Regions from separate parts of the Arsukibacterium sp. genome, predicted to be linked through region 2. Evidence: predicted binding sites of a transcription regulator. Region 2 holds the regulator's gene; each other region holds the start of a gene.
What was found. Region 2 encodes sigma-54, which starts transcription at its own class of promoters, with help from an activator protein. Its sites were predicted from a motif close to TGGCANGNTNCNTGCTT; they were not measured.

Region 1 (8,484 bases), on a different contig from region 2:
ACAAGCTGTTGGAGTGGTTTTGCGCAAACAGTGAACCATTATTCAGTAACTGCCTTGGTGCTGGTTCAGGTGGCAATGGCGCAAAATAAGGATCATCCGCCCGCGGCTCTTTCACCGAAGCACAGCCACTGATAACTAAGATAATTAACGCTAATAAAATGCCACGCATCACAAGCCTCCTGTTACAGCTGTTGAATAGCAAAACCAAGCATCTGATCAACTGATGAAATTACTTTAGAATTCATCTCATACACCCGCTGGCTTTCAATCAGGCTCACCAGCTCTTCTGTGACGTTAACGTTAGAGGTTTCCAGTGCGCCTTGCACAATGATGCCTAACCCTTCTAAGCCGGGAATACCTTGTACCGGATCGCCACTGGCCGCGGTTTCTTTAAATAAATTCTGGCCAATAGGTTCCAGACCGGCCGGATTAATAAAGTTAGTCACGGTAATTTGGCCAAGTACCGCATTATCAACCTGGCCCGCTAAACGCACGGACACTTCGCCATCTTGCGATACCGTGATGCTGGTTGCATCCGGTGGAATAACAATATTGGGCTGAATTTGAAAACCAGCCCCTGATGTCACCATATTGCCATCACCGTCCACGGTAAACTGACCATTGCGGCTATAAGAAATAGTGCCATCTGGCATCAAAACCTCAAAAAAACCATGGCCCTGAATCATCATATCCAGGCTGTTTTCGGTAGTGATCATATTACCCTGGGTAAAATTTTTCTGGGTAGCCACGACTTTGGTACCGGCACCAATCATTAAACCATTGGGCAGTTCTGAGTTTTGCGACGAACGACCACCCGGCTGATTGACGTTCTGATAGAGCAAATCTTCAAATACTGCCCGGCTTTTTTTAAAGCCGACAGTACTGGCATTGGCCAGGTTGTTTGATATAACCGAAATATCACGCTGTTTTGCGTCTAAGCCGGTTTTACTGATCCATAATGCTGGATGCATGATCCCCTCCCGGGCTTTCGCCCTAGTTAACTATCGGGTATTAACCCATTATCCGCAGTAACATATTTTGTTGCCGATCCATATCCTCGGCCTTTTTCATCATTTTGACCTGCAACTCAAACTGCCGCTGCAGGCTAATCATATAAGTCATCTCACCCACAGCATTGACATTGCTACCCTCGTAGGCGCCACTAAGTAAACTCACTTCGGCACTGGCTTTAGCCAATTCACCATCTTTACGCCGAAACAAACCATCATTTCCTTTCTCTAACTCAGCGAACTCAGGCTTAACCAACTTGATGCGCCCCACCTCTTCCAGCGCGTTAGCGGGTGCACCCTGAACTAAAGCGCTTAAGGTGCCATCCATGCCAATTTCCAGCTTCGCCAACGGAATAGGCAGTAATATGGGGCCATCGTCACCGATCACGGGCAGGCCATTGGCCGTTTCAAGCATACCTGTTGGCGACAGCTGCAAATTACCAGCACGGGTGTAAGCTTCTGTACCATCAGCAGCCTGCACTGCAAACCAGCCATCGCCTTGTATAGCAATATCCAGCTCACGCTCAGTCATAATCACTGGCCCGGCGTCAAAGTTTTGACCTGGTCGCTCAGTCATCGAAAATACCCGGGTAGGTAAACCTGCACCAAAGGCTTGCATGGCACGGGCTTGCTCAAAATCAGATTTAAAGCCCACGGTACCCGTGTTAGCCAGGTTATTCGCCCGTACACTAATGGCATTCATGTTTTCTTTGGCGCCACTCATGGCGATATATAACAGACGATCCATACTGACCTCGGGTCAATTCAGTTAATGCAGTGACTTGTATGGTTTTAATGCAATAACAATGCCATTTAGCATTTTGGCCTACTGAGGCTTTAGCTCAGGCGAACCTGTAGCGGCTTTGAGGGAGGTGGAAAATAAAAACGCCACCGTGTCTGGTGGCGTTTTAAACTTACGCAAAGCTTATCGGATCTGCAGTATGGTTTGCTGCAAGGTGCTGTTAACCTCTAACGCCCGTGAGTTGGCCTGGAAGTTTCGCTGCGCACTGATTAAATCGACCAGTTCGGTAGTCAGGTTAACGTTAGACTGCTCTAATGCCGAAGAATTAATCGTTCCAAAAGAGCCGGTATTACCCTGGCCACCGATAGGGTCACCTGATGTTAAGCTCTGTTTCCAAGAGGTATTACCCACTTGCTTTAAACCTTGATTATTAGCAAACCTTACCACAGCTACTTGAGCCAAATAAGACGAATCACCATTGCTATATGTCGCAAGTAACCGGCCAAAAGAATCAATATCCACCCCAGTAAGGTTACCTACCGTAGAACCGTCCTGACTCAGGTTATTAACATCAAAGGTAGAAGCATACTGGGTTGGGGTTCGCACACCCGATGCATCGCGGAAATTAACGACAACGTCAGTGAGATATTGGGAACCGTTGGTTAAATATCCATTTGCTGGAAGATTTAATTCATTAAAGTTCAACGATATAGTTTGTGCCGGTGTAGCAGCAACAAAGTTACCATTTGAATCAAAAGTCAGGTTATCTCCCTGAAACCAGGACGCAGGATTTCGTGTTGCAGGCGCTACAGGTGCCGGTATTGTTGGATGTGCTGTTGCACCATCCCAAACCACAAAGGTTTCCCATTCACTGTTTGCAGGTGGCGTAGTGGCTAATTTTCTAAAGTAACTGGTTACAATGTGAGCCTCACCTAAACTGTCATACACAGTGACAGACGTAGAATGATTGTAAGAGGCCCTATCAGTTGGATTAAAAGGTAAAGTTGGTGCCAACTCCCTTGAATCTACGTTCATAGATAAAAAGATATTGTTTGTTGCGCGTGGCGCACCAGCTGAGGTTGGAATTGAAATAGGCTGAGTGGTACTAAGACTCACCGAGCTGTTTTCACCCGTTACCGCGTCAACACTAAACCCTTGTAAAAAGTTACCATTATTATCGACAATGAAATTATCTTTATTCAGTTTAAAAGCCCCAGAACGGGTATAGGTCATATCCTGCGAAAAACGGTCAGGCGTCGTAGAAAAAAAACCTTCGCCAGTAATGGCTAAATCCAGCGAGTTGTTGGTAAATTGCAACGACCCCTGGTTAAATTGTTGAGCCACCAAAGAGGTAGTAACACCATCACCGACCTTTGTACGGCCAGAAGAAAATACTGACGTTGCGTAAACATCGGCAAACTCTGCTCTGGATTCCTTGAAACCTGTTGTGTTTACGTTAGCGATATTATTGGCTGTTACGTCCAAATCTTTTTGTGCAGCGGCTAAACCGCTTAATGCTATGTTAAAACTCATTTTTCACCTCACCTTAAGCGGTTAATTATCCGTAAGAAACTTCTAAAACATCAGAAAGTTTGATAGACCCCAAACCAAGTAAATTCAGGGTAATACCCTGGCCGTTGTTCGCCATACTGACACTGGATACAGGGGTAAACACCTGCACAGGTATCGATTCATTCTTGCCATTAAAATTGGCTTCGACAATAATTTTGTAGACACCTGCATCCATAAACTCGCCGTTGGCATTAGTACCATCCCAGACAAAATCATTTTTGCCCAACGCCGGGTTATTGACATTAAAAGTGCTCACCAATTCGCCATTGGCCTTCTCAATACGCACCCTTAAATTATCTGCAGGCCGATCCAGATTGATCTGGCCGCGGGATAAACTTTCACCGGTAAATACCATCTGATTAGACTGTGTGAGTACGCTGCGCCCAACCAGAGATGAAGCCTGCAATGCCTGATTTGATGTCATACTGGCGGCTAAGCCTTTAAAGCTTTCATTCAGTGAGCCAATACCATCAGCCATAGTAAAGTTGGTCATCTGCGCAATCATCTGATCATTTTCAACCGGTTTGGTCGGATCCTGATAAGACAGTTGCTGGGTTAACAGCGCGAAAAAATCGGCTTGAGTGAGAGCACCGTTATTTTTGTCCTGAGCTTTTTTCTTATCATCCCAATACATGCCGTCTAACGGGTTATTACTTATAGTGTTCATGATGTTAATCCTTAGCCGCTAGCCTGGCCCATACGCAAGGTACGCATCAGCATTTGTTTCGCTGCGTCTGCGGTTTGCACATTGGTTTCATAAGAGCGCGAGGCCGAAATCATATTGGCCATCTCTTCCATAATGTTGATATTGGGTTTATAGATATAGCCATCTGCATCAGCCAGTGGATGATTAGGGGCATATTCCACATTAAGTGGTGCATCCGATTCGACGATACCTAACACCTTTACATTAACGCCATCCCCTTGCTGACGCCGGGCTTCAGACAGCTCAGCAGCAAACACCGGATGACGCCCACGGTAGGTTTGTTCGGCGCTACTGCTGACACTATTAGCATTAGCAATGTTACTGGCAGTGGTATTCATACGGACCGACTGTGCAGTCATGCCGCTGCCGGTGATATCAAATACTTTAAACAGGCTCATAATTATTGTCCTTGTCCACCGATGGCCTTTTTAAGGCCAGAAATTCTACTGTTTAGAAACTGCAAACTGACTTGATATTCCAGGCTATTTTGCATCATCGCATTACGCTCACGATGAATGTCGACACTGTTACCATCGCCGGTATCAGCCTGATCTGGGTTGCGGAATTTCATTTCCTGGCGCACTTCGGTAGACAAATCAAAATGCTGCAGATGGGTACGGCTCATGGGCCTGGCTTGCTTCGATTGCGCATTTTGCAGCGCTTGCGAGAAATCCAAATCACGGGCTTTATAACCCGGCGTATCAGCATTCGCGATATTTTCCGAGATAAGTTGTGCCCGCCGATCACGCACTAATAGCGCTTGCGGGTGCACACCAAAAGCTTTTTCAAAACTGATTGCCATTTTTTTGCCACCTCCAATACGGAATGGACAAACAAATGCAAAAGGCAGGCCAAATTTAGAGCTATTTCATGAATTATTTTTTACGGTAGATAATGCCGGGGTTACATCTTAACATTTCAAAGTCATTATTCACGCTGGATAACGATTCAGATGCGCCCAGAAACAGGTAGCCTCTGGGATTTAAAGCTTGAGCAAATTGCTTGATTATCTTAGCTTTTACATCTGGAGAAAAATAAATAAGTACATTACGGCAAAAAATAATATCGAATTTGCCCAATAAGGTGTAGCTATCAAGCAGGTTAAGATGGCGAAAGTTAACATTTTTGCGTACCGCGTCTTTAACCCGCATCATGCCTTTGCCGCTATCTTCAAAAAACTTGGTCCGTCGTTCTGGCGACAAACCACGCGATAAAGCAAGACCATCATATTCCGCACGCTGACAATGCTCCAGCATGGTATTTGAGATGTCAGTTCCAAGGATATTGATGCCTAAACTAAAGGCCCCTGGCCTGCCTTGCTGGTATTCCAGTCCGGTCATCGCTATAGAATAAGGTTCCTGTCCGGATGAACTTGCGGCAGACCAGATTTTCAACGTGCGGCAACTTTTTTCCAGCTCCGGCAAAATTTGTTTTTTGAGTAGCTCGTAAGGATAGGTATCTCGAAACCATAAGGTTTCGTTGGTCGTCATCGCATCTATTACAGCAGAACGTAATTGCCGCTCAAACGGGCTTAAGGTTTTAGCGACTAACTCTGACAAGGTAGCCAAACCAAAACGCTGCATTAATGGCCCTAAGCGGCTTTTGACCAAATATTGCTTATTGTCACCCAACACAATGCCGCACTGCTGCTCGAGAAAATCCCGAAACAGTTTATATTCAGCATCGTGCAGTTCTTTATTCGACACAAACATCCTTTTAGCCAGTTAACCCAGCCATACTTTTAACAAGTCATTATACATGAAGCCATTTTTGCACTGCTGCGGCAAGTTCATCCGGGTTAAATTTAGCAATAAAATCATTTGCGCCAACTTTTAATACCATTTGCTGATTAAACACACCACTCAGGGAGGTATGCAGGATCACATGAAGATCTTTTAGTTGTGGATCCTGTTTAATCTCTGCAGTCAGGGTATAGCCATCCATATCGGGCATTTCAATATCAGATATCAGCAAACCGATTTTTTCAGTGACAGATTTCTGACAGTCTTTTGCCACCGACTGTAGATAATTTAACGCTTCACGGCCATTATTCACCAAATGCATCTTCACGCCAAGATTTTCCAATGCCTTTTTTACCTGATTACGCGCAACCGTCGAATCATCGGCAATAAGGATTAGGCGCTGACCTAAATCTGTCGCAATGACGTCTGTATCAAAAGTGCTGGTCAGTATAGTGGGTGAAGGAGAAATTTCTTCCAGTATCTTTTCTACATCTAAAATTTCAATCAGTTCATCTTCAAATTCTGTGATAGCGGTGAGATAGCTTTGCTTGCCGCCCGTCCCCTGAGGTGGTGCCTTAACAGAATCCCAGTTAGTGTTAATAATGCGATCAACTGAGCTGACTAAAAAACCCTGCACTGAGCGGTTATATTCAGCAATAATAATAAATGCCGTGGTTAAATCGGCAATCGGCTTGCCCCCGGTTGCCAGATTTAAATCAATTACTGAGATAGTCTGGCCACGAATATGCGCAATACCACGCACAAACTTATTTCGCATCGGAATGGCGGTGAGCGCCGGACAAGGCAAGACTTCCCGCACTTTAAACACATTAATACCATAGCGTTGCTTACCAGGCAGCTTAAACAGCAATAATTCCAGGCGGTTTTGCCCCACCAGTTGGGTGCGTTGATTGACCGAATCAAGAATACTTGCCATTTATTACTCCTGTTTCCGATAACTATAGCTGCTTAAGCTAAAAGAAGGCATGATTTTTGCCTGTTATTAGGCATACCACGATTACAGTGCTATGTCGTCATTAGGCGCATAGTAGTCATTTTTGACATTAAAGCATAGCCGAAACCTTATGAAAAAGTATCAAAATAATTATTTCAACAGTCTGATATTGCTGTTTTTCCTGTTATTTGCCAGCAGCAGTAACGGGCAAACGCAATTTTACAGTGCTCAGCAGTTAACCGAGTTAACAGAGCAGTGGCTGGCCGCTGAGGCTATTACTGATGCAAACGAGCGCCAATTTCAGGTTACCGCGCTAGATAACAGAATCGCCGCAAGGGCATGTGACAGCATGCCGCAATTTAGTTTAACGCAGCGCAGTAACCAAAGACAAAGCACTGTGCAAATCAGTTGCAATAGCCCCGTTTCCTGGCAATTGTATATTCCGGTCAGAATGACCGAGCTGATAGACGTCGTCGTGATGCGTCAAAATATTGCTACCGGCACACCACTCACCATAGATATGTTGCAGACGGAAAGCCGGGAGCGCCACTTAATCCGAGGTAACCAGGAAGCTGATCCTCAACGTTTATTGGGCGCCCGCAGCCGCCGTGCGCTTAATATGGGGCAAATAGTCTCATTACAGGATCTTTGCCTTGTGTGCCGCGGTGATGTTGTTACAATACAGATTGACAACAAAGGTTTAATGGTATCTGCTACTGGCATAGCTCAAACCGATGGTACCTTGGGTGATACTGTGCCAGTGCGTAACCAACAATCTGGTCGCACAATCCAAACCGAAGTGGTTGCAGTTAATCAGGTGCGGGTTAAATTTTAGAAAATAATCCTAAAGTTTTTATCTTTACTGCCGTTAACCTAAACATAAGGACTTGTTTAAAGGTGATGAGGTTCCATTATGGCAATTAATATCAATAACTTGCAGAACACTCCGCAAGTAAAAGGCGATAAAGCCGATCAGCTTTTGCAGCGTCAGCAAAGTACAACGCAGCAAGCGACGACTCAGCAAACTACGCAGCAAACTGCGTTGCAGCGCCAAGATTCTGTGTCAATTACGCCGCAGGCGCAGCAGCTGACCAAGCTTCAGGAAAAAGCGAACGCCAGCAGTGGTATCGACCAGGAAAAGGTCGATAAAATTAAGCAGGCTATAGCCGAAGGCAAATATAAAATTAATCTTGAGCAACTGGCCCGCCGTATTATGCAGTTTGAAGGCGACTTATTTGAAAAAAAATGAGTGTAGCCACTAATGAGTGAACAACCTCTCATCACCACCTTACTTGAACAACAACAAGCGCAATTGGATGCGCTTTTGTTGTTATTACGGCAAGAACTTGCCGCGCTTGCCGCTCGCCAACCAGAACAATTAACTGAGATTGGTCAGCAAAAACTAGCATTACTGCAAGACATTACCGATACCGACTATAGTATCAGCCAGCATCCTGACTTAGCCGATGCCAAATCTTCGTCTTGGTTTAGCGAGCATCTGTTGCCTCTTGAACAACGACTGGCAGAATGTAAAACCCAAAACGATATTAACCAGCAAGCACTGGAACAAAGCCAGTTAACGCTGGAGAGGTTTAAAACGGAGTTATTATCTTCCCGCGGCAAAGCCGGTCTTACCTATACTAATAAAGGTAAACCCGCCTTTGATAACAAAGGTAAAGGCATTAAAGCTTAGCTGTTTACTTAGCTTTGCTGGCTTAATCTAAAAATATCTGACACTTCTTACCCGCTGTTGTGGC
Region 2 (4,246 bases):
CAAAAAAATAAATGTTATCGGTCAGGTGCAGTCGGAAGTTAACCGCATCGGTTATAAGGTGTACAGCGGCTAGGTTTCATCAAACCCATTATTAATGAGCGCTGTTACCGCTGCTAATGCGGCGGCCGCATCAGGGCCTTGTGCAGTAACTTCAACCGTTTTACCAGGGCTACTGGCCAGCATTAGTAGCGCCAGTACACTGGAGGCATCTGCGGCTTTGCCATCTTGCATCAGTTCAATGCGGGCACTGAACTGTTGACATAATACCGCCAGCTTAGTCGCGGCGCGCGCATGCAAACCTAGTGAATTAATGATGGTTACTGTGGCGCTGAGTTTAGCGTCCATGGTGACGTACCAACTCGCGATGACGAATTTGCACATCATCGCGCTGGCTGCGATAGCTCTCGGCCAGGCTTTCGGCAATATATACTGAGCGGTGCTGCCCACCGGTACAGCCAATGGCAATGGTCAGATAGCTGCGGTTATTGCGTTCAAGATGTGGTAACCAGCTGCTGACAAAGCTGTTGATATGCCAAATATACTTGGCCACCACGGCTTGCGAGGCTAAAAAATCTTTCACGGATTGGTCTAAACCGGTAAGGGGTTTCAAATCCGGCTCCCAATGTGGATTGGGTAAGAAGCGGGCATCAAACACGAAGTCGGCATCTTTGGGAATGCCATATTTAAAGCCAAAAGATTCGAACAACATCACCAGTTTGCCACTTTTCTGGCCAAGAATGCGTTCACGCAGCTGTTCTGCTAACTGATGCACATTCATTTCGGTGGTGTCGATATACAAATCGGCACGGCTGGAGATCGGGTCTAACAAGTGCTGTTCTTGTGAAATGGCCTCATCCAGCGACATCGCCTGATGTGATAACGGATGCAAACGGCGTGTTTCACTAAAGCGCTTAATCAGGCTGGTGTGATCCGCATCAAGATAGAGAATGGTTAGTTCTAACTTGCGGGGTAAATATGACAAAATTTCGGTCAGCTCATCGGGGTCTTGCGGTAAGTTACGCACATCAATACTTACCGCTACCCTTTCATACTGCCCCATAACCGTGGTTGCCAGGGTAGGTAGTAAGTTGACCGGAATATTGTCAACGCAATAGTAGCCTAAATCTTCCATTACTCTGAGTGCGACAGATTTACCTGAGCCAGAGCGGCCACTTACCACCAGCAGTTTCATGTGTCAGTCCCTTGTTGGCTATATTCCATTAATAACTGATAAAGATCGTGATCGGAGGCTGCATGGCGAATTTTGCGGGTCAGCTCCTTTTGACTTAATAATTTGGCAATACCGGATAGAGTAGTCAAATGCGCCTGACATTGTTCTTGTGGAATTAAAATAGCGCAAAAAATATCCACTGCCTGGTTATCAATAGCGTCAAAGGGGATAGGATCTTTGCTCACTACAAATACCAACATGGGTTTGCTGACGCTCTGTAATTTACCATGAGGGATAGCAATACCACCGCCTATGCCGGTGGAGCCGAGCTTTTCACGGGTCATGAGTGCTTCTAAAATACTATATTCCGTCATGTCAGGCAGCTGTTGCTGTGCCAGTTCGGCTATGTATTCCAGAATACGTTTTTTACTGTTAAAAAGAACTGCACTCTTGGTGCAGTTCTCGGCGAGCATAGTGCTTAAGTTCATCATACGCTGATTAATGTCGGGCTATCTTTTCTTTGTGTTTAATGACCTGCCGGTCCAGCTTATCAATCAACTGGTCGATAGCAGCATACATATTCTCGTCTTCTGAGGCCGCAAACACTTCGCCACCATTCAGGTGCAACTTAGCTTCTGCGATCTGCTTCAATTTTTCCACGTTTAGGATGACATGTACATTGTTAATATGATCAAAATGGCGCTCCAGCTTAGCAAATTTATTGTCTACATACTCTCTTAAGGCTGTGGTGATTTCGACATGACGACCAGTTAGGTTGATTTGCATAGACATTTTCCTTCTGTTTAGAACACTTAAAGCAAGGTCTTACGTTGATTAGATGGCGGTATAAATAAAGCTTCGCGGTATTTGGCAATGGTACGGCGTGCCACATTAATGCCTTGATCAGATAAAATCTCTGCCATTTTGCTATCACTCAGCGGTTTAGCCGGATTTTCTGCCGCCACTAATTTTTTGATAAAAGCGCGAATGGCCGTTGAGGAACACTCACCACCGCTCTCTGTACTAACATGACTGGAAAAAAAGAATTTAAGTTCAAAAATACCTCGCGGGCTATGCATATATTTTTGCGTGGTGACCCTGGAAATGGTCGACTCATGCATACTGACCATTTCGGCAACATCATTCAGCACCATAGGTTTCATTGCTTCTTCGCCATGTTCAAAAAAAGCTTGTTGTTGCTGCACAATACAGTTTGCTACCTTGAGCAATGTTTCGTTGCGACTTTCCAGACTTTTCAGAAACCATTTTGCCTCCTGCAGGTGCGACCGGATGAACTGGCTATCAGCAGAGCTTTTGGCATTACGGGACATAGCGGCATATTGCTGATTAATCCGTACCTTTGGTATGGCATCCGGGTTTAGCTCCACCTGCCAGCGGCCTTTCACTTTGCTGACGGTGACATCGGGGATCACATACTGCTGCTCCTCGCGAATAACATCGGCGCCAGGGCGCGGATTCAGGCTATGAATTAACCGCATCACCTCTTTTAACTCTTCTTCTTTGAGTTTAGTCACGCGCAGCAAAGAACGAAAGTCCCGATTCGCTAAAAAGTCAGCATAATCGCTAATCAATAGCTGCGCCTCACGTAAATAGGGCGTAGCCGGGTCAAATTGTTTTAATTGCACTAACAGGCATTCCTGCACTGAACGCGCGCCGACGCCCACAGGATCAAATAGCTGGATGCGTTTGATCACCGCTTCTACCTCATCGGCCTCAACATCGGGCAGGCCAAGCGATTCAAGGATATCGTCACAACTGATGGTGAGTAGGCCGCCTTCGTCAATGGCTTCAATAATGATTTCGGCAATAGTACGGTCAGTGTCAGAAAAAGGCGTTAATTGCATTTGCCAGCGCAAGTAATCTTGCAAACTCTCACTGGTTTCGCCCTGATAGACATTATCATCATCCATGCTATTGCCGGCACTAACGGGCGCAGCGCTGACTAAGTCATCCCATTGATTATCCAGCGGCAAGTCTTCCTGGATGTTTTGCTCGGTCATCGCCTCACTGCTGTCGGGTTCGGTGGGCTCGTCATGACCGTAGTCATCTGTTGTCAGACTGTTGTCTGTCGTGTGCTCACGATCAGGTTGTTGCGGTTCCATTTCGCCATTAAAGCTGTCGTATTCGTCTTCGCCTTCCAGCAGTGGATTAGCATCAAGTGCCTCCTGTATTTCCTGCTGCAACTCCATAGTCGACAATTGTAACAAGCGAATTGCTTGCTGCAGTTGCGGTGTCATGGTCAGTTGTTGGCCTAAGCGAAGTTGCAAAGAGGGCTTCATGTCGTTATTTTTTTCTCCCGTTTAGCCGCGTCATGCTGTGGTGGCGTTTATAAACTAACTATAGCCTGAATTGTTCACCCAGGTATACATCACGTACTTGCTGATTTGCCAACACTTCTTGTGGGGGGCCGGCAGCAATCAGCTCGCCATGGCTGACAATATAGGCTATTTCACAGACATCGAGCGTTTCACGCACATTATGATCAGTAATTAACACGCCGATACCACGCTGGCACAAGTGTTGAATAATTTTTTTTATATCCAGTACCGAAATAGGGTCAACTCCGGCAAAAGGTTCATCCAGTAAAATAAACGCCGGATCAGCGGCCAGAGCGCGGGCAATTTCTACCCGGCGCCGTTCACCACCAGATAAACTCATGCCCAGGCTATGTTTGATATGACCAATATGGAACTCTTCAAGCAAGTCATCAGCCAACTCTTCGCGTCTGCTGTTGCTTAATGCTTTGCGGGTTTGCAAAATGGCCAGTAAGTTTTCATGCACGGTTAATTTGCGAAAAATGGAGCTTTCTTGCGGTAAATAGCCAATGCCGGCACGGGCACGCTGATGAATAGGGGCAAAGGTCATGTCTTCGCCATTAAGAATGATACTGCCTTTATCTGATGGCACTAAGCCAACAATCATATAAAAGGTGGTGGTTTTACCGGCACCATTAGGGCCTAGCAGACCAACAATTTGCCCGGCGTTGACTTCGAGGCTGACATCTTTTACCACCTGACGGCCTTTGTAGCTTTTCGCCAGATGAGAGGCCACTAA
Region 3 (8,484 bases), on a different contig from region 2:
TTATTTCCAACCCTGTCGTTGCTGAACGCTATCTTGACAGTGTACAAGCCTTATTTCCTGCAGCTAAACCACGGCACTTTTTAGTGCCCGATGGCGAGGCTTATAAAACCCTGGCATCATTCGAGCAGGTACTCAGTTACTTAATGACAGAGGGTTTGTCACGTGATCTGGTGCTGGTAGCACTGGGCGGGGGCGTCATTGGCGATTTAACGGGTTTTGTAGCAGCGTGTTTTCAACGTGGCGTACGTTTTGTGCAATGCCCGACAACTTTGTTATCACAGGTAGATTCTTCTGTTGGCGGGAAAACGGCGGTCAATCATCCGCTTGGCAAAAACATGATAGGTGCCTTTAAGCAGCCAGAGCAGGTGATCATCAATACTCAAGTACTGCAAACATTACCGGCACGTGAATTTGCGGCAGGCATGGCAGAAGTCGTTAAATACGGTCTGTTGGGCGATGCAGCTTTTTGCCACTGGTTACTGCAGAACACTGATGCCATTAACCAGCAGCAGCCTGAGATATTAGCCGAAATGATAAGACATTGCTGCCAGATGAAAGCAGATATCGTTAGTCGTGATGAAACCGAACAAGGTGAGCGCGCTTTACTTAATTTAGGCCATACGTTTGGTCATGCTATTGAAGCCTTTATCGGCTATGGCAAATGGTTACATGGTGAAGCGGTGGCAGCAGGTATGATGATGGCTGCGCGGCTGGCATTTACCAGAAGCTGGATTTCTACTGATGAACTGGCCTTAACACAACGCTTAATTAGTAGTTTTGGCTTGCCCATCACAGCACCAGAGGGTATGAAGATCAGCGACTTTATGCCTTATATGAAAACCGATAAAAAAGTTAAAAATGGCCAAATGCGCTTTATACTGCCGACAAAGCTTGGCGCAACACGCATTGTGTCAGATGTCACTGAGCAGGAACTATTTGCGGTATTCGACTGATGCAGCTAAAACATTTTGCTCACTCTTTAGCGGACTTTGCACATCTTTTGCCGACACAGCAAGAGTTGCTGCAACGTCTGCTGTTTCAACTGACCTTTAACGATTTAAAACGGTTTGCAATATTAGGTACTATTGGCAGTGGTAAAACGACCTTAGCGCTGGTTCTCGCTGAAGTGTTTTCCGCTGAGCATAATGTGGCGTTAATAAGTGCTGTGCAGGGAAGAGCAGAGCTGGAGCAACAGCTGCTGACTCAGTGGCTCGGAGCGAATCAGGCCAGCCATGTTGATTTTGAACAAGCGCTGCATCATCTGACTGCTGCAGACCAACCTTTAGTCTTATTAGTAGACAACTTTCAGCAATTTCCAGAAACCGAGCAACAATGGTTACTTGGTTTACCGGTATCGCTGTGTTGCTTTTGTGAATCGCCGCTAGCCAGTGCTCAGCTTAATTTGACGATTAACCCATTAACCCTGGCGGATGCTCAGCAGTTGCTGCAACAGGAGCAGTTAGATCCACTGACCCTCGCCAGCAGGTTAGCCGCGGCACAAGGCAATATTCGCCTGCTGCTCGACCCACCAGCGGCATCGGCACAGCGTTCAAGCGTGAAACCAGCATTGCCATGGCAATACTTACTACCAGGTTTAGCCTTGCTGTTGCTGTTGATTAGCAGTAGTTGGTACTGGTGGCAAACTGATAACGACAAGCAGACGTTAGGGTCTGCAGTGCCAAATCAACATACTGCTAAGCCGCAACAGCCTGACACGACGCTAACGCAAATAATCGAAGAACCAACAGTTCCTGCTGACGATGAGCAGCAAGCAGAGCCCTTCAAAGAGCAATCGGCCGCCAGCAATGAGTTTCCCGGCAACTTGACAGAGCCGCTTCCTTTAGCGGAAACCCTTGCTATCGAGCCTGAGCAGCCTGTGCTGGCACCAGAACTGACTGACAGCACAGATGAAAGTCATGAACTGATTCAGACTCAGAGTGAACCCGAGTGGCCTGCAGATGAGGCGATGTTACTGGCGGCATCTGCCAGCATGGTCGCGTTACAGTTTGCGGTATTATCTGATCTTGCCGCAGTAGAGCGCTTTGAACAGCAATACCCGGGGCTGATATTCTATCGCTATCAACGCAGTTGGCAGGGTAAGCTGCAGTGGGTATTACTATCTGAATTACAGGCTGATAGTTCGGCAGCGCTGAGTCTAATTGCAACCTTGCCAGCCAGATTACAGGCCGCAGGCCCCTTTGCCAAAAGCCTGCGCCCGGTGCAGCAGGAAATCAAAGCCTTACAACGGCTCCGCGAGCAGCAAGGGCAACAGCATGACTAAGGCTGTAAACAAAAAGCATCGGGCTTTTTTAAAATGGGCAGGTGGTAAATATAGCCTGGTAGACTCACTTCGACAGCACTTAGTAGCGACAGATACGCTGGTTGAGCCCTTTGTGGGTGCTGGCTCAGTGTTTTTAAACACCGATTACTCGCAGTATCAACTGTATGATATTAACGCTGACTTGATTCACCTGTATCAGATTTTACAGCAGCAGAGTGAGCATTTCATAGCTGATGCGCGGACGTTTTTTGTTGAGAGCAGCAATCAACGCGATAGTTATCTGCGCTTAAGGGATGAATTTAATCAGTGCACTGATCAGTATCAGCGGGCGTTATTGTTTTTGTACTTAAACCGGCATGGTTACAATGGTCTGTGCCGATATAATTTATCCGGTAAGTTTAATGTGCCTTTTGGCCGTTATAAAAAACCTTACTTTCCGGAAGCAGAGCTGCATTTTTTTGCTGAGAAAGCGCAGCGCGCGGTATTTCGTTGCGTCAGCTATCAGCAGGCTTTTGCTGCAGCTGAAGCGGGAAGTACGGTGTATTGTGATCCGCCTTATGTGCCCTTGAGCAAAACAGCCAGTTTCACCGGTTATGCAAAGCAGGGTTTTAGCCTGGATGATCAGGCGCAATTAGCCATTTTAGCGGAGCAGGCGCAACAACGGGGCATTAATGTGTTGATCAGCAATCATGATACGACCTGGACCCGGCAAATTTACCATCAGGCTAAATTAACGTCTATGCAGGTAGGGCGCTCAATTAGTCAGCAGGGAGCGACACGGGCTAAAGTTGCAGAGTTGTTTGCCAGTTATCCGGCTAAGCCAGTACCAGCCGCACGGTTAACAACAGCAACAGTACAAAAAACAGGGTAATGATCAGGCCGGCAATAATAAACGGGGCAGGACTGGAAGCGTTAAAATCTTGCTGTCGCTGCTGCTCAGATTGCACACCAATAAAGGCGCCCAACACTGCTTTTAGTACCTGGCGCCAACCAGGCTTGTTGGCCATGCTCAGGATTTGACCGGCTTAGTTGGATTAAGGCGATTAAGTAATTCAAGAAAATCAACAAAATGAAACTGAGTGGAGCGGCTTTTGCCGGCAAACCAATTAGCCCAGCTTTGTTGCAGTGATGTTTGACAGTGTGCAGCCTGGTCCTGACCACGATTACAAGATGCCGCAGCATCCAGCTGCCAGACCATGCCAACCAGTACAAGTATGACAGCAGCAATCGCCAGCTTACCAATATGGGTTATTTTCATGTAAATCCCTGTTAACGTATTAAATCAACGCCGCTAATAATACTTTATTTTCGGCGTTGTCTCAAGTTGATTATTTAGTATACGTTAAAGGCTAACAATGGATCTGCCCTTAAAAGCTTTTACTGACACTAAAAACCACCCGGCTATCACATAAATTGCAGTCTTTGATGTCAGTGCCGATATAGGCCAGCGCTAAGCCCGCCCCTAGCAGCTCGGTACTCAGGCTCACGCCATAATCCAGATAACTGGCAGAGCTGTCATCACGAAACTCGTTTTGACCAATATGAAAATCCACTGTCAAAGCGTCGCTAATGGCATAGCTGTAGCCAGCATAGGCATAGATGTAACTACCACTATTGCCATAGTAATCATCGCTATAAGCTAATCCCAATGTAAAATCTGCATAGGATACTGAGCCATACAATTCCCAGAAATTTGAGCCGGCAAATTCAGTATTCGGGTAACCGTAGCGCATTATACCGACATCAGCGGACCAACCCTCTGCGATATCACCACTCCAGCCTAGCAAAACATCCAATTCAAGGGTTCCCTGACCACCAAAATCAACACTAGAGCCCCATACTGAAACGTAAAAGCCTGATTCATTGCTCAGGGTTAGTCCGCCCTGTATGGCAGGCGCTTCTTCCGTTTGTGAAATACCTCTGAAGACATAATCTGAGGTGAAGGTAATGTCGCCGCTAAGTTCAACGGCTGCCAGACTAAAACTGCTGCCTGCCAATGCCAGTAACAGTGCGCTGGCTACCCGGGTGTGTTGAGTTGTGTGTTTTGTCATTTTTATTACCTTTTTATGTGAGTTCCCTTGGCTAACTATTCCAAGATGCATGCCATGGGTTTAAGTTAATATAAAACAGAGGCTTATAATAATTTGGCGCTACTGATATACCTATGTTTGCGCTGTGCTGGTGCGTGATTGCTTGGTTTTTGTGCAAAGGGTAGCTGGTGGGTATCACGTGCAATTTGCTGGTGAATTCAGTAAAGTCTGCGTTTTAGCTTGTCAGGAACTTAGTCATGTCACCATTTTTAATTGCTCCTTCGATTTTATCGGCTGATTTTGCCCGTTTAGGTGATGATGTTGCCAAAGTTCTGGCTGCAGGTGCCGATGTGGTGCACTTTGATGTGATGGATAACCATTATGTGCCTAACCTGACAATGGGACCAATGGTATGTAAAGCCTTGCGTGACTATGGCATTACCGCGCCAATAGATGTGCATTTGATGGTGGAGCCGGTAGATAGCCTGGTCCCGCAATTTGCTGAAGCGGGGGCCAGCATTATTACCTTTCACCCGGAAGCTTCGCGCCATATTGACCGCAGTTTACAACTGGTTAAAAGCCACGGCTGTCAGGCGGGTTTAGTGTTTAATCCGGCAACACCACTGAGTTATCTGGACTATGTGCTGGATAAAGTGGATGTAGTATTACTGATGTCAGTGAATCCGGGGTTTGGCGGTCAGAAATTTATCCCGGCAACCTTAGATAAACTGGCCGCTGCCCGTCAAATCATTCAGCAAAGTGGCCGGCCTATCCGGTTGGAGATTGACGGTGGTGTTACCGTCGATAATATTGCCGATATTGCAGCGGCAGGTGCCGATATGTTTGTCGCCGGTTCAGCTATTTTTAACAGTCCGGATTATGCGCAAACCATTGCAAAGATGCGGCAACAGCTTGCAGCGGTGTCGCGCTAACGCAAATAAACAGTATAATAGCCTCCATTTTTACGACTGACACAGGATTGAATACAGCATGAGCAGTAAACCCATAGTACTTAGTGGCGCCCAGCCATCAGGACAGCTGACCATTGGTAATTATCTGGGAGCCCTGCGCCAGTGGGATCAAATGCAGGATGATTACGATTGCTTGTACTGTATTGTTGATTTACATGCTATCACGGTACGTCAGGATCCGCAGGCGCTACGCAATGCCTCGCTGGATAGTTTAGCGCTGTATTTAGCCTGTGGCATCGACCCGAAGCGTTCGGCCGTATTTATGCAATCGCATGTGCCTGAACACAGCCAGTTAGCCTGGGTACTAAATTGCTATACCCAGTTTGGGGAGCTTGGCCGCATGACGCAGTTCAAAGACAAGTCAGAGCGCCATAACAATAACGTTAACGCTGGCTTATTCACTTATCCGGTATTAATGGCGGCTGATATTCTGCTGTATCAGGCCAACCAAATTCCGGTCGGCCATGATCAAAAACAACACTTAGAATTAGCCCGTGACGTGGCGATGCGCTTTAATTCGGCACATGGCGATATCTTTACTGTGCCTGAGCCTTATATTCCACAGGTCGCGGCCCGGGTAATGAGCTTGCAAGACCCGACGAAGAAGATGTCTAAATCGGATGACAATCCGTGGAACTTCGTCGGTTTACTTGAAGATCCAAAGATGATCAGCAAGAAGTTTAAAAAGGCGATGACAGACTCTGAAGACCCGCCACGGGTGCGCTTTGATATCGATGCCAAGCCTGGCGTAGCCAATCTGCTGAGTATCTTAAGTGGTGTTACCGGTAAAGCGGTGGCCGAGCTGGAAGCCGAGTACGAAGGCAAGATGTACGGCCATTTAAAAGGCGATGTGGCTGATGCGGTTATCAGCCTGCTGGAGCCGGTGCAAAAGTCCTTTACCGAGTTACGGGCAGATTTACCCACGCTGCAAAGCGTGATGCGTGCTGGTGCCGAAAAAGCCCGCAGCCGCGCGGCAGCAACACTGGCTAAAGTAAATGATGCGGTAGGTTTTGTACTGCCTTAAGTTATTGTGCAGTTGAGGCCACAACATGCTGGCCTTGTTTCAGATAATCCGCCGGCGTTATGCCGGCGGCTTTTTTAAAGCTGGCACTAAAATAAGACACACTGCTAAAGCCGCTTAAGTGGGCGGTATCTTTAATGCTGCTGCCATGTTGCAGCAATAATTTAGCCTGGTTTATCCGGTAATCCCTTAATAGTGCCGATGGGCTTTTGCCACAGCTTTGCTGGGCTTTACGGTGCAGGGTGCGTTCGGTGCAGCTTAGTAACTGTGCTAGCTGGCTAACATTAAAGTCGGCTTTAGCGTAATGCAGTTGCAGCATCCGTTGTAGTTTTTCATCAAAGTGTAAATCTTGTGCAAGCGCAGCGCTGCTATCAGGTCTGGCGAGTAAATCCTGTTGAAACTGAACATCCGGTAATTGCAATAAAGTCGCATGCAAGCGGTTTAATGAGCGAGCGAGCTGTTTGCTGCAGCTGCTGATACTGGCTGCATCGTCAGGGTGTTGCTGTAACTGCAGCAGTTGTTGCTGCATCAGAGTAAGCGGAATGTGCAACTCAGCACTGAGTTGCTGTACCAGCTGCTGGCGGGTGCTTATTTCTTTGGTTAAACTGGCCGTGCGCTCTGCCACCTGGCGCTCTAATTCGCTATTGCGCTGTGTGTTCTCATTCACCAGCTGCTGGTAGTAGTGCTGGTTTAGTGCCAGCGCCTGCTCTTTTTGGTTAAGCTCGGCCTGAAAGGCATCAATCACCTCACGGTGATAACGATGAAACACATGGTGGCTTTTCAGGTAAGTGCGGCAGCACAAGCCCGCCAGGGTATAACCTGCAAGCCAGCGCAGCCGCTGCCACAGGCTTTCGCCCTGAAACTGAAACTGTAACCGGCTGTAACCTGCGCCGCTGAGATCAACTGCCTGATGATCCTGCAGCACTTTGCCTTGTACCTTTTGGTAGCCAAATAACTCCAGGGTGCCGACATAACAGCCGAGGTTCTGCTCGGTAATCACAGTATTGTGTGTTATTCCAGGCAGATAGCGCAGCTCAATGCAGCCACCCGTCCGGCTAAAGTCGGACAACACCACCTGCTTGGTCTGGTTAAACTGGCGGTTTATGCGGTCAACCAACCGCACACTGTGCTCCGGCCCCAGCAAGTGCAAAAACGCCGCCATCACATGGTTGCGCTGCGCCGGCATGTTTTTAACGGTATGGCGGCCAATTTCAAAAGCACTTTACGGCAATTGGCCCAGGTTGCTAAAAATGATCAGGTTTAGTGAGTTTGGCAGCCAGTTCAGAGTGTTGGTCAGGTAATGGTAGCTCAGCGGCTCGCCATCCAGGCAGTAAAAGGGCGAGCGGCTCAGGTTAGGCCCTAAAATGCCGCTAAACAAGCGGGCTATATCGGCGCTGTCGCCATAATGGTTAATGTAGTCCACCATGGCCACATAGTTGCGGCAACATACCTTAGGTTCATTATTCCCTGCTAAATCAATCATCAAGCCAGTACCTGCCAGGCGTTTTCAGCGGTTGTCTGATTATTAATAAAAACGCCGGCCGGCGATATCACAATTCGGACAACCTTTTGCACATATCGGACATTTTGGCCATCAAGGGCATATTTTGTCCGAAAAGTATAAAAAGTTGTCCGGTTTGTGGCTTGGTTAAGGCTAAAAAGCTGGCTAGGGTAAGACGGTGGAAAAATATTATTAGCAACAGGATGCCAATTTTATGTAAGTGCATGCCCCGGTTAAGCCTCTGGTTAAATTTGCGTTTACGTTATCTTCATTGCTGCTGGTTGCCTGTGGCGGCGGCAGCGACAGTTCTGGTGGTTCTGGCGGCGGCACAACGCCTCCTGCATCTTACACTGTGTCCACCTCTGCCGGCAGCGGCGGCAGCCTCTCCCCTGCCAGTCGCAGCGTGCAAAGCGGCCAGACCACCACCTTTACTGTGTCTGCTGACACCGGCTACAGTGTCGGTAATGTCACTGGCTGTAACGGCACTTTAAGTGGCAGCACTTACACTACCGGTAGCATTACCAGTAATTGCACTGTTTCAGCCAGTTTTAGCCTGAATAGCTACACGGTAACCGCCACCGCCGGTGAGGGCGGCAGCATTAGCCCGGCCAGCAGAGCAGTAAATCATGGCGCTATTACAACGTTTGAAGTGACAGCTGATGCTGGCTATAGCATTGATG
Region 4 (8,484 bases), on a different contig from region 2:
CAAGTGCTGCACAACAGCAACTTTTATTATTGAGTGCCCGACATTTAACGAGTAGTCAGGATAAGTTGATTCTGCTACGTATACCTGAGCCAGGCTCTACTGTAGTTCGCTTTAGCGATTTAGCTGACAGAACTGTGCTCAGTGACGCTGAACTTGACGATGGATTGAGTCATGAACAGTGGCAACGCTTACAACGTCATGCCGGCTGGTGGTTGCAAGTTGATGGCCAAATTCGTACTCCGCCTTTATTAGTCGCAGGGGTAATTTACAGTGCTGTTGCGCCAACGACTAAAGCGGCCAGGCAGTGTGCAGATGAAGATAAACCGCAACAATTGTATGCATTACATCTTTACAGTGGCGGCAGGGTCTACCGGGAACGACGCCTGATGATGCCCGCTTACCGGGGCAAATTGGCATTGCAAACTGGAGCAGAGGGGCAGCTGGCTTTGTGGTGGCAGGGTGCTGAGGCTGAACAATTATTGCTACCCGCTTTATTAAGCCTCAGTCCCTTATGCATTGACTGCGTTATGCCTCTGCTGCTACCAGAATTACATCGTTGGCAGCGATTGACCAGTTATCGCTTGGAAAGCGGGGCACATTAATGAACAAGCAGCAAGTTCAGGCCGGTGTGACTTTAATAGAGTTAATGATGGTGTTAGTCATTATAGGGATTCTGGCAGCTCTGGTATATCCATCTTATCAGCAGCATGTGCTGAGAAGTTATCGGGCAGAGGCGGTGCAAGTCATGTTGCATGCAGCCAACTTGCAGGAGGGGTTACTGGCGGATGAAGGCCGCTACACTGCGGATATCAGCCGCTTAGGGCTGGCTGCAGATGGTCTGTCAACCTCAGGTCGTTATCGGCTTAGTGCCAGTTTGTCTGCAGCAGGCAGCGCTTATGATTTAACGTTGCAGGCGCTGGGGCCACAACGGGCCGATAGTGATTGTCTGTTATTTACCCTTAATCAAGCAGGGCAACGTAATGTCAGCGCCCCGGAAAGCTTGAAATGCTGGCATTGACTGGCTGTTCCTGAGGATTAAAAAGGGCAACGCTCTGTAACAAAGTTTAGACGTTGTCTTCCTGCCTGGTTTAGTACCAGCCGGTAATGCCAGTTAAAGCTAGCCGGTGGACAATAGTAAAAGGTGCCATTTTCCAGAGCATCCAGACTCCCATCCCGGCGAAATTGTACTTGGCTACGACTGTATGCCAGCCGATGACCATGGCTGACACCGGGCAGTTGCCGTAGTAAGTGTTCACTGTCCGTAGCAGGGTCCTGCATCAGCATGAAAATAGGGTGGTTTTCCCAGTTTGGTTGGCATTCTGTGCCCAACCTTGGACACAATATTACGCTTTGTTGGCTGCTTGCCGCCTGGATACGGGCAAAGCTGAGGTGGCGGCTAAATTGCTGCATATAACTATCTGCCCGCTTACGGTGCAGTAGGTCGGCAAAAGCCGGTAAACTGATTTGCGCTAATAACGCTAGCAAGGCGACGACCAGTAGCATTTCCAGTAAGGTGAGTCCTTTTACCCGCATTAGCGTGCTCCAAGCTACAATTAGGTTTAATAATTGTAGCTTGGGTTTTATTTATGTAAAGTTTTTGATTTTTTAAGCTGTTACGTCTGATTGTAGGGAGTGGGGATCGGCTGACGTTTATGCTGCGTTTTTTGATAAATACTGATCAGTTTGCCGGCAACGTCATCACTGACCGCTTTACCTTCTAAGAAATCATCAATTTGCTCATAACTTAGCCCCAAAGCCGCTTCATCGGCTTTTTGCGGCGCCAGGCATTCCAGATCGGCAGTGGGGGTTTTAGCCACCAATAAATCAGGTGCTCCCAGCTCTGCCGCCAACGCCCGAACCTGACGTTTACTTAAACCAAAAAGCGGCGCCAAATCACAGGCACCGTCACCCCATTTAGTGTAAAAGCCAGTGATGTTTTCTGCCGAATGATCAGTACCCAGCACCAGGCCTCCCGTAAGAGCCGCTACATGATACTGAGCAATCATGCGACAACGCGCTTTAACATTACCTTTGGCAAAATCGGTTTTAGCAGCGGTTAAGTCTGCCGCGTTGATGCCTGCCAGTGCCGCCAGCGTACTTTGATGCAGCGCATCGGCAGCGGCTTGAATATTTATCGATAATGACTGTGTCGGCTGAATAAAGCGCAGCGCCAGTTGCGCTTCGTCTTCATCCTGTTGCGATGCATAAGGCAGTCGCACCGCAATAAACTGGTAACCGGCTGCACTGTCTGCATTGAGCTCATTCACTGCCAGTTGCGCCAGCCTGCCACAGGTCGTCGAGTCGACACCACCACTGATGCCCAGCACCAGAGTCTTCATACCAGAGCTGGTTAAACGTTGTTTGATAAAGTTTACCCTGCGGGTTATTTCAAATTTTACGTCAATCTGCGGTAATACCCGCATTTCGGCGATAATGGCGGCAGCAATAGACATAAATTCTCCTGATTGGCATAGTCAGGTTTATCATATCGTATCTTGTCGTTTTTAGATCAACTAATTCTGTGGCAACTGCTGAAGCGTCAAGCAGCTTGTATTATACTGCTTGCTACTTATCTGGTGCGAATGGGATCTCAGCATGAAAAAAATTGAAGCCATTATTAAACCTTTTAAATTAGATGATGTGCGTGAAGCACTGGCTGATTTAAACATCACTGGTATGACAGTGACAGAAGTGAAAGGCTTTGGCCGGCAAAAAGGCCATACTGAGCTGTATCGTGGCGCTGAGTATATGGTGGATTTTTTACCGAAGGTAAAGCTGGACATTGTGGTGACAGACGATCAGGTTGAGCGTTGTGTCGAAGCCATTATGAACACAGCGCAAACCGGCCGCATTGGTGATGGTAAAATTTTTGTGTTTGAAGTAGAGCGGGTTATTCGTATTCGAACGGGCGAAGAAGACGAAGAAGCTATCTAGTTAGGGGGCATGGTAACCTGGTTAAATATCTCAGGCAACATCATGTTGCCTGAGAAAGACATTATAGTAAAAGGCCGTTGCAATTACTATTGCCGCGCTCCCAAGCGACGCAGTAATAACAAACCTATACCAAATAATGCTAGACCTGCTGGTTCAGGAATCTCATTAAATGGGCGGGCAGTAATTGAAAAGAATGGTAGTATGGTGTTACTGGCATTTTCAATAGTCACAAAACCGTAGCAACCTGAGGCAAAACTAAGCTCGCTACAGGCCGCATCAGGCAGGATATCTCCACCGATAATACCTATATTAATAGTGTATAAATATCCGTCTAATATAAAGCTCTGCACCAGATCAAAGGGGGAGGCAATCGCAAAGATATCGCCGCAGCCATTGATATTTGAAGCAATACCCTGAGGGTTGCCATCTGGGCAAAGTATTCCGGCTCCAGGGGCATTTACCGTTTCAAAAAAGCGGATATCAAAAGTGATAGTCGGCGCATCCAGAGCTGGCCCTGCAGGAACCAAAGGCGTCAATAGTAACTTATCCAGTAACACTGCCTGAGTTAACAACTGACCATTATCCAGAATAGGGAAGTTATTATGTACCAAAGGTGTACCAAACTGAGTTGCACCATTAGTCATAATAGTACCATTGATTGGACTGGTAATTGAAAAAGACGATAATGGCCCACCTTCAAAAGGGGCTCCCCAGGTTAAAGTGGAATACCAGGTTTGCAGGTTGTTATCATCATCCAGATAATTACTGGCTCCAGAAGGAGTAACACCGGCTGCTTGCCAGCTGATAAAGCCTGCTGAGTTTTCAAAACTCCATTGTTCAATCAACGCTGCTGAAGCCGGGGTGGCCAATAACAGCATGCAGCTAATGATAAGGGAGTTATATAGTCGTTTCATAATAAAATCCTTCTATTTGACTACAGTTTTTTAAATTTAGTGCTTGAGTACTTATTTTTTATCTACTGACACCCATGCATTGACCAGGTTGAAAGCATAAAATAAGCCACTATTAATTTTTTTCTAATATGATAATGATTTTATTTGAGAAATTTATCTTTTCGAGCGATGTATAGTCGATGGCATAAAGCCTGATTGTAAACAAGATTGACAGCTTAGCCTGTGTTGCTGCAACTTAATGGAGAATTAAACCAAGAAAAAGGAGATGGCTGTCGATGATGAACCCGCTAAAAATGTGATAGCAGCAATGACGCTAAGGCTTAAGTAGACCAGTCGAATTGCAGCTGATGTGTGCTCTGTTGTTGATTTTTTTGGGGCCTTTTGCGACTGGCATGCCGTTTCACAATCTGCTGTTGTTGTTGCTGCCAATGCTGGCGGTCATGTTGCTTAAACCACACTGTCATTAAGTTTCTGGCCTGCTTTTGTGCCTGAATTAGATCCACTATAGGTGCGGGATAATCCACATCAATAATACAGCCCAGTTGTTGTTGTTGCGCCTTTGGCATCAGCCAGGGGCTGTGTAGCCAACTGTTAGGGAGTTGTCTGAGCTCTGGCAGCCATTGACGGATAAACTGGCCGTCGGCATCTTTTAACTGACTTTGCTTTATCGGGTTATACATGCGGTTAGGATTAATACCTGTAGTGCCGGCCTGCATTTGTATTTGTGGATAATGAATACCGGGTTCGTAGTCGATAAAGCATTGCGCCAAATGCAGTGCGACAGGCCGCCAGTGTAACCATAAATGATAACAGGCAAAGGCTACCAACATAGCTCTGCCTCGAAAGTGTAACCAGCCAGTGGCAATTAAGCAGCGCATAGCGGCATCTATCAGTGGATAACCGGTATGACCATGACGCCATGCCTCAAAATAAGCCGGGTTAAAAAACGGCTCGCGCATACCATCGAAGCCCGGATGTAAATTGCTAAACTCCAGAGCAGGCTGGTCTTCGAGTTTTTGCATAAAGTGGCAGTGCCAGCGTAAGCGGCTGAAAAAGGCCTGTAAGCTTTGCTGGTGATAAAGGCTGGTGGTGTGTTTTTGTGCCAGGTAAGCCTGTTGCTGTAACTGACGCAAGCTTACCAGACCATAACTGATAAAAGGGCTTAAACGTGAGCAGCTGTTAGCTGCTTTAGCCGCATAAGAAATATCCTTACGGTAACGCTGACTTCGGTGCTGCCAAAAACTGTTCAGCGTTAGGCTTAGGTTGTCTGCTTGCTGCATGCTGCTGCAGCGGGCTAAATCGACGGCGCTGCGGCTGGGACCGCTATAGCTGGGAGGCATAGCAATAAAGGGCAATTGGCTGATAGTGGCAGCACAGGGTTGTCTTAACCAGGCATCGGCTTGCTTAAACCACAGATCTCGCTGGGGCAAAGGTCTGAATACGGCAAATTGCCGGTATTGATGCCAGGGTATCTGTAATTCTTTTAGTAACCTTGCTACGGCAACATCCCGCTGATAAGTCCATAAATTGCCGGTTTCTTCATGGCTGTATACCGCTTTTACCTGAAATTGCTGACACAGCTGGCGCAGCACTCCGGTAGCCGGGCCTTTGATAATAAACAGTGGCTGTCCCAGCGCACCGAGTTGTTGTTGTAATACCTTAAGACTGCTTTCAATAAAGGCCCAGTGACGCATGGAGGTGTCAGGTTGTTGCCAGTAATCAGGCTCTATGATGTACAGTGGTAATACCGGTCCTTGCCTGGCCGCTTCAAATAACGGCTGATGATCCTGCACCCGAAAATCGCGCTTAAACCACAACAGTTGTATCATCTTGGCGGCACTTTTGCTGCTTTATGCCAGTTTAACTCCTTAAGCCAGGCTTGCCATTGCTCGGGTATAACAACACCATTTGCTGGCAGATGGATGAGGGCGCCTTCGGCGCTGAGTTCAGGTAACATGCTGCGCACAAACTGGCCTTGTGCATCGTATTGCATGGCTTGTTTTAGCAGGTTAAAGGGTCTGGGCATGCTATTGCCATAACCCGCAATATAGGCCCAGTTACCCCAGTTGCTGGCCACGTCATAATCCAGCAGACGTTGCTCAAAGTAGGCGGCACCCAGACGCCAGTCGATCGCAAGATCATGGATGAGATAGCTGGCGACATTTTGCCGGCCACGATTGCTCATTAAGCCGGTTTGATTTAACAAGCGCATATTGGCATCAACAAAAGGCATACCCGTGTTGCCCGCACACCAGTGATCAAACCGCTGTTGCTGTCTGGCACTAAGCCTGGGAGGGCTAAAGTCGGCCGGCCCTTTGATGCCATTTTTGCTAAACCAGCGATGTTGATATTTTCTCATTTGCCAGCGGAAAAATTCACGCCAGAGCAGTTCAAACTTAAGCCAGTAGGTGGAGTCATTGGCCTGTACTTGCTGCTCAAAATCACTGATCTGTTGCCAGCAGTATCTGACCGATAAGCTGCCTGCAGCCAGGCTAGCCGAAAAAAAACTGGCATAATCACTGCCGGCTAGCTGATTACGGCTGTCTTTGTAATGCAGGATGTGTTGCTCCTGCCAGATAAAGTGCTTAAGGCGTTTTAATGCGTCTGCTTCAGTAATGGCTATTTTGTATGCACAGCTCCCTGCCATCGCTGGCAATGGCGTGAAGTGTTGATTGAGTGTCTGGGCCTGCTCAGGACTAAACCAGGGGTTTGTGCTATGGGGCAAACTCCAGCCCGCTATGGGCGTGCAAACCTTAAGCTCTGGCTCTAATCTTTTGCGAAAGGCGGTAAATTGATCTGGAAAACTGTGCAAATCTGGCGCCAGTGCCGCAGCGCCTAACAGGCTATTGCAGTCGAGTAAGTTGATGCTGATGTGCTGCTTAAGTTGTTGCAGACATTGATACTCATCCGGCGCGGTAGGCTCTGCCGCAACCAGCTCAGTGGCGTGGGTGAGCCTGATAAGTTTAACTAACTCGGTGTGGCTATCACCAAATAAGGTAACTAAACCAATACCCTGTGTGGTTAAAGCCAGTTGCAATTGGCTAATCAGCCTCAGTTGTTGCTCGAATCGTTGCAGGTTAGCCCTGGCCAGTCCATATTGCCGGCCATAATAAGCGGACTTGTTTAAACACACGACTGCCAGTTTAGGTAGCGGATCTGCTTTTAACAGTGGGTTATCATGCAACCTTAAGCTGTCATTAAGTAATACCAGGCGGATCATAACTGCTCCAGCTGTTGCAGTACTGTCGCCGCTTGCTGGCGCAGTGCTTGCTGTTGTTCCGGGGTTTTGTTGTACCAATTCTTATAGGCCAGTTGCATACGGGCATTACCCGATAGCTGCTGCTGATTCCGTGCTAAAAAATCCCAGTACAATGCATTAAAGGGGCAGGCTTTTGCTCCTGCGGTCTCTTTTACATTGTAATGACAGTTTTTGCAGTAATTACTCATGCGATTAATATAAGCGCCACTGGCAGCGTATGGCTTGGATGCCAGCAAGCCATCATCGGCAAACAGCGCCATGCCCAAAGTATTGGGTAACTCAACCCATTCATAGGCATCGGCATACACGGCCAGATACCAGTCGGTAACCTGCGCTACATTAAGGCCTGCTAACAAGGCAAAGTTACCAGTAATCATCAGTCGTTGAATATGATGGGAGTAAGCATGTTCAATAGTGTGGCTGATGGCCTGTTGCATACAATTCATTTTAGTGCGCCCATGCCAGTAAAATGCTGGTAGCGGTGTAAGGGCACTAAAAGTGTTGCGGGTTTTATATTCAGGCATCATCAGCCAGTACAGACCACGAACATATTCGCGCCAGCCAATTATTTGCCGGATAAAACCTTCAGCGGCATTCAGGCTGACCTTACCTTCGCGCCAAGCCGATTCAACCTTCTGGCAAACCCAGCGTACATCAAGCAAGCCACAATTAAGGTACATAGAGCAAATACTGTGAAATAAAAAAGGCTGCTGTTGCAGCATCGCATCCTGATAGTCGCCAAACTGAGCCAGTTGTTTATCCACAAAATGCAAAAACGCCTGACGGGCTTGCTTGCCAGTTACCGCATAATGAAACTCCGCGCTATTACCCATATTGTCGGAAAAATGTTGGTCAACGATGCTGATAACCTGCCGGGTAATATCGTCGACTGTAAAATTAAGTGGCGGTATTTGCTGGATATCAGGTGGACAAGCTTTGCGGTTATCTTTATCAAAGTTCCACTGGCCACCGACAGGTTGTTGTTGTTCGTCTAATAATAAGCCAGTGTAGCGACGCATTTCGCGGTAAAAAAACTCCATGCGCAGTTGTTTGCGACCATCGGCCCATTGTGCAAACATGGCTTTGCTGCATAAAAAACGATCATCATCTAGTACTGAAACAGGTAAATTAAAACGTTCCGACCAGCTGTCGATTTCTTGTTGCAGCCGGTACTCACCACATTCTGTGATCAATAATTCTTTACATTGCTGATGTTGCGACAGGCAGAGTTTAACGGCATCACTAAGGCTTGAAAGCTCTGCATGCTCAGCATAGTGGTAGTAGCAAACGCTGAAGCCCTGCTGACGCAGCACCGCCGCAAAATGGCGCATAGCACTGAAGATAAGCACTAATTTATGTTTATGGTGTTGTACATAA

Region 1: V7D78_RS11250 (flagellar basal body rod protein FlgF) is a predicted target of sigma-54. The motif match lies at 1,806-1,822, and genes of this name have one in related genera.
Region 3: V7D78_RS00465 (TorF family putative porin) is a predicted target of sigma-54. The motif match lies at 4,371-4,387, and genes of this name have one in related genera.
Region 4: V7D78_RS09165 (THxN family PEP-CTERM protein) is a predicted target of sigma-54. The motif match lies at 3,941-3,957, and genes of this name have one in related genera.

What each region holds. Positions count from the first base shown of each region.
Region 1 is NZ_DAINOE010000052.1:12,634-21,117, reverse strand. Features, by position in the region: gene flgH (flagellar basal body L-ring protein FlgH) at 1-169, opposite strand, end outside; gene flgG (flagellar basal-body rod protein FlgG) at 183-971, opposite strand; gene V7D78_RS11250 (flagellar basal body rod protein FlgF) at 1,012-1,758, opposite strand; gene flgE (flagellar hook protein FlgE) at 1,936-3,285, opposite strand; gene V7D78_RS11240 (flagellar hook assembly protein FlgD) at 3,311-3,991, opposite strand; gene flgC (flagellar basal body rod protein FlgC) at 4,003-4,428, opposite strand; gene flgB (flagellar basal body rod protein FlgB) at 4,431-4,832, opposite strand; gene V7D78_RS11225 (CheR family methyltransferase) at 4,906-5,736, opposite strand; gene V7D78_RS11220 (chemotaxis protein CheV) at 5,783-6,709, opposite strand; gene flgA (flagellar basal body P-ring formation chaperone FlgA) at 6,858-7,562, shown strand; gene flgM (flagellar biosynthesis anti-sigma factor FlgM) at 7,641-7,976, shown strand; gene flgN (flagellar export chaperone FlgN) at 7,989-8,420, shown strand; gene V7D78_RS11200 (LPP20 family lipoprotein) at 8,448-8,484, opposite strand, start outside.
Region 2 is NZ_DAINOE010000139.1:56-4,301, forward strand. Features, by position in the region: gene V7D78_RS16155 (HPr family phosphocarrier protein) at 70-345, opposite strand; gene rapZ (RNase adapter RapZ) at 335-1,192, opposite strand; gene ptsN (PTS IIA-like nitrogen regulatory protein PtsN) at 1,189-1,662, opposite strand; gene hpf (ribosome hibernation promoting factor) at 1,670-1,957, opposite strand; gene V7D78_RS16175 (RNA polymerase factor sigma-54) at 1,984-3,471, opposite strand; gene lptB (LPS export ABC transporter ATP-binding protein) at 3,530-4,246, opposite strand, start outside.
Region 3 is NZ_DAINOE010000001.1:89,979-98,462, reverse strand. Features, by position in the region: gene aroB (3-dehydroquinate synthase) at 1-953, shown strand, start outside; gene V7D78_RS00485 (SPOR domain-containing protein) at 953-2,281, shown strand; gene V7D78_RS00480 (Dam family site-specific DNA-(adenine-N6)-methyltransferase) at 2,274-3,152, shown strand; gene V7D78_RS00475 (DUF2970 domain-containing protein) at 3,097-3,288, opposite strand; gene V7D78_RS00470 (hypothetical protein) at 3,291-3,539, opposite strand; gene V7D78_RS00465 (TorF family putative porin) at 3,649-4,332, opposite strand; gene rpe (ribulose-phosphate 3-epimerase) at 4,569-5,243, shown strand; gene trpS (tryptophan--tRNA ligase) at 5,302-6,306, shown strand; gene V7D78_RS00450 (helix-turn-helix transcriptional regulator) at 6,308-7,489, opposite strand; gene V7D78_RS00445 (hypothetical protein) at 7,526-7,786, opposite strand; gene V7D78_RS00440 (DUF1566 domain-containing protein) at 8,157-8,484, shown strand, end outside.
Region 4 is NZ_DAINOE010000037.1:21,907-30,390, reverse strand. Features, by position in the region: gene V7D78_RS09190 (hypothetical protein) at 1-602, shown strand, start outside; gene V7D78_RS09185 (type IV pilin protein) at 602-1,018, shown strand; gene V7D78_RS09180 (GspH/FimT family pseudopilin) at 1,036-1,533, opposite strand; gene nadE (ammonia-dependent NAD(+) synthetase) at 1,614-2,453, opposite strand; gene glnB (nitrogen regulatory protein P-II) at 2,596-2,934, shown strand; gene V7D78_RS09165 (THxN family PEP-CTERM protein) at 3,021-3,848, opposite strand; gene V7D78_RS09160 (cryptochrome/deoxyribodipyrimidine photo-lyase family protein) at 4,169-5,677, opposite strand; gene V7D78_RS09155 (DASH family cryptochrome) at 5,674-7,068, opposite strand; gene V7D78_RS09150 (cryptochrome/photolyase family protein) at 7,065-8,484, opposite strand, start outside.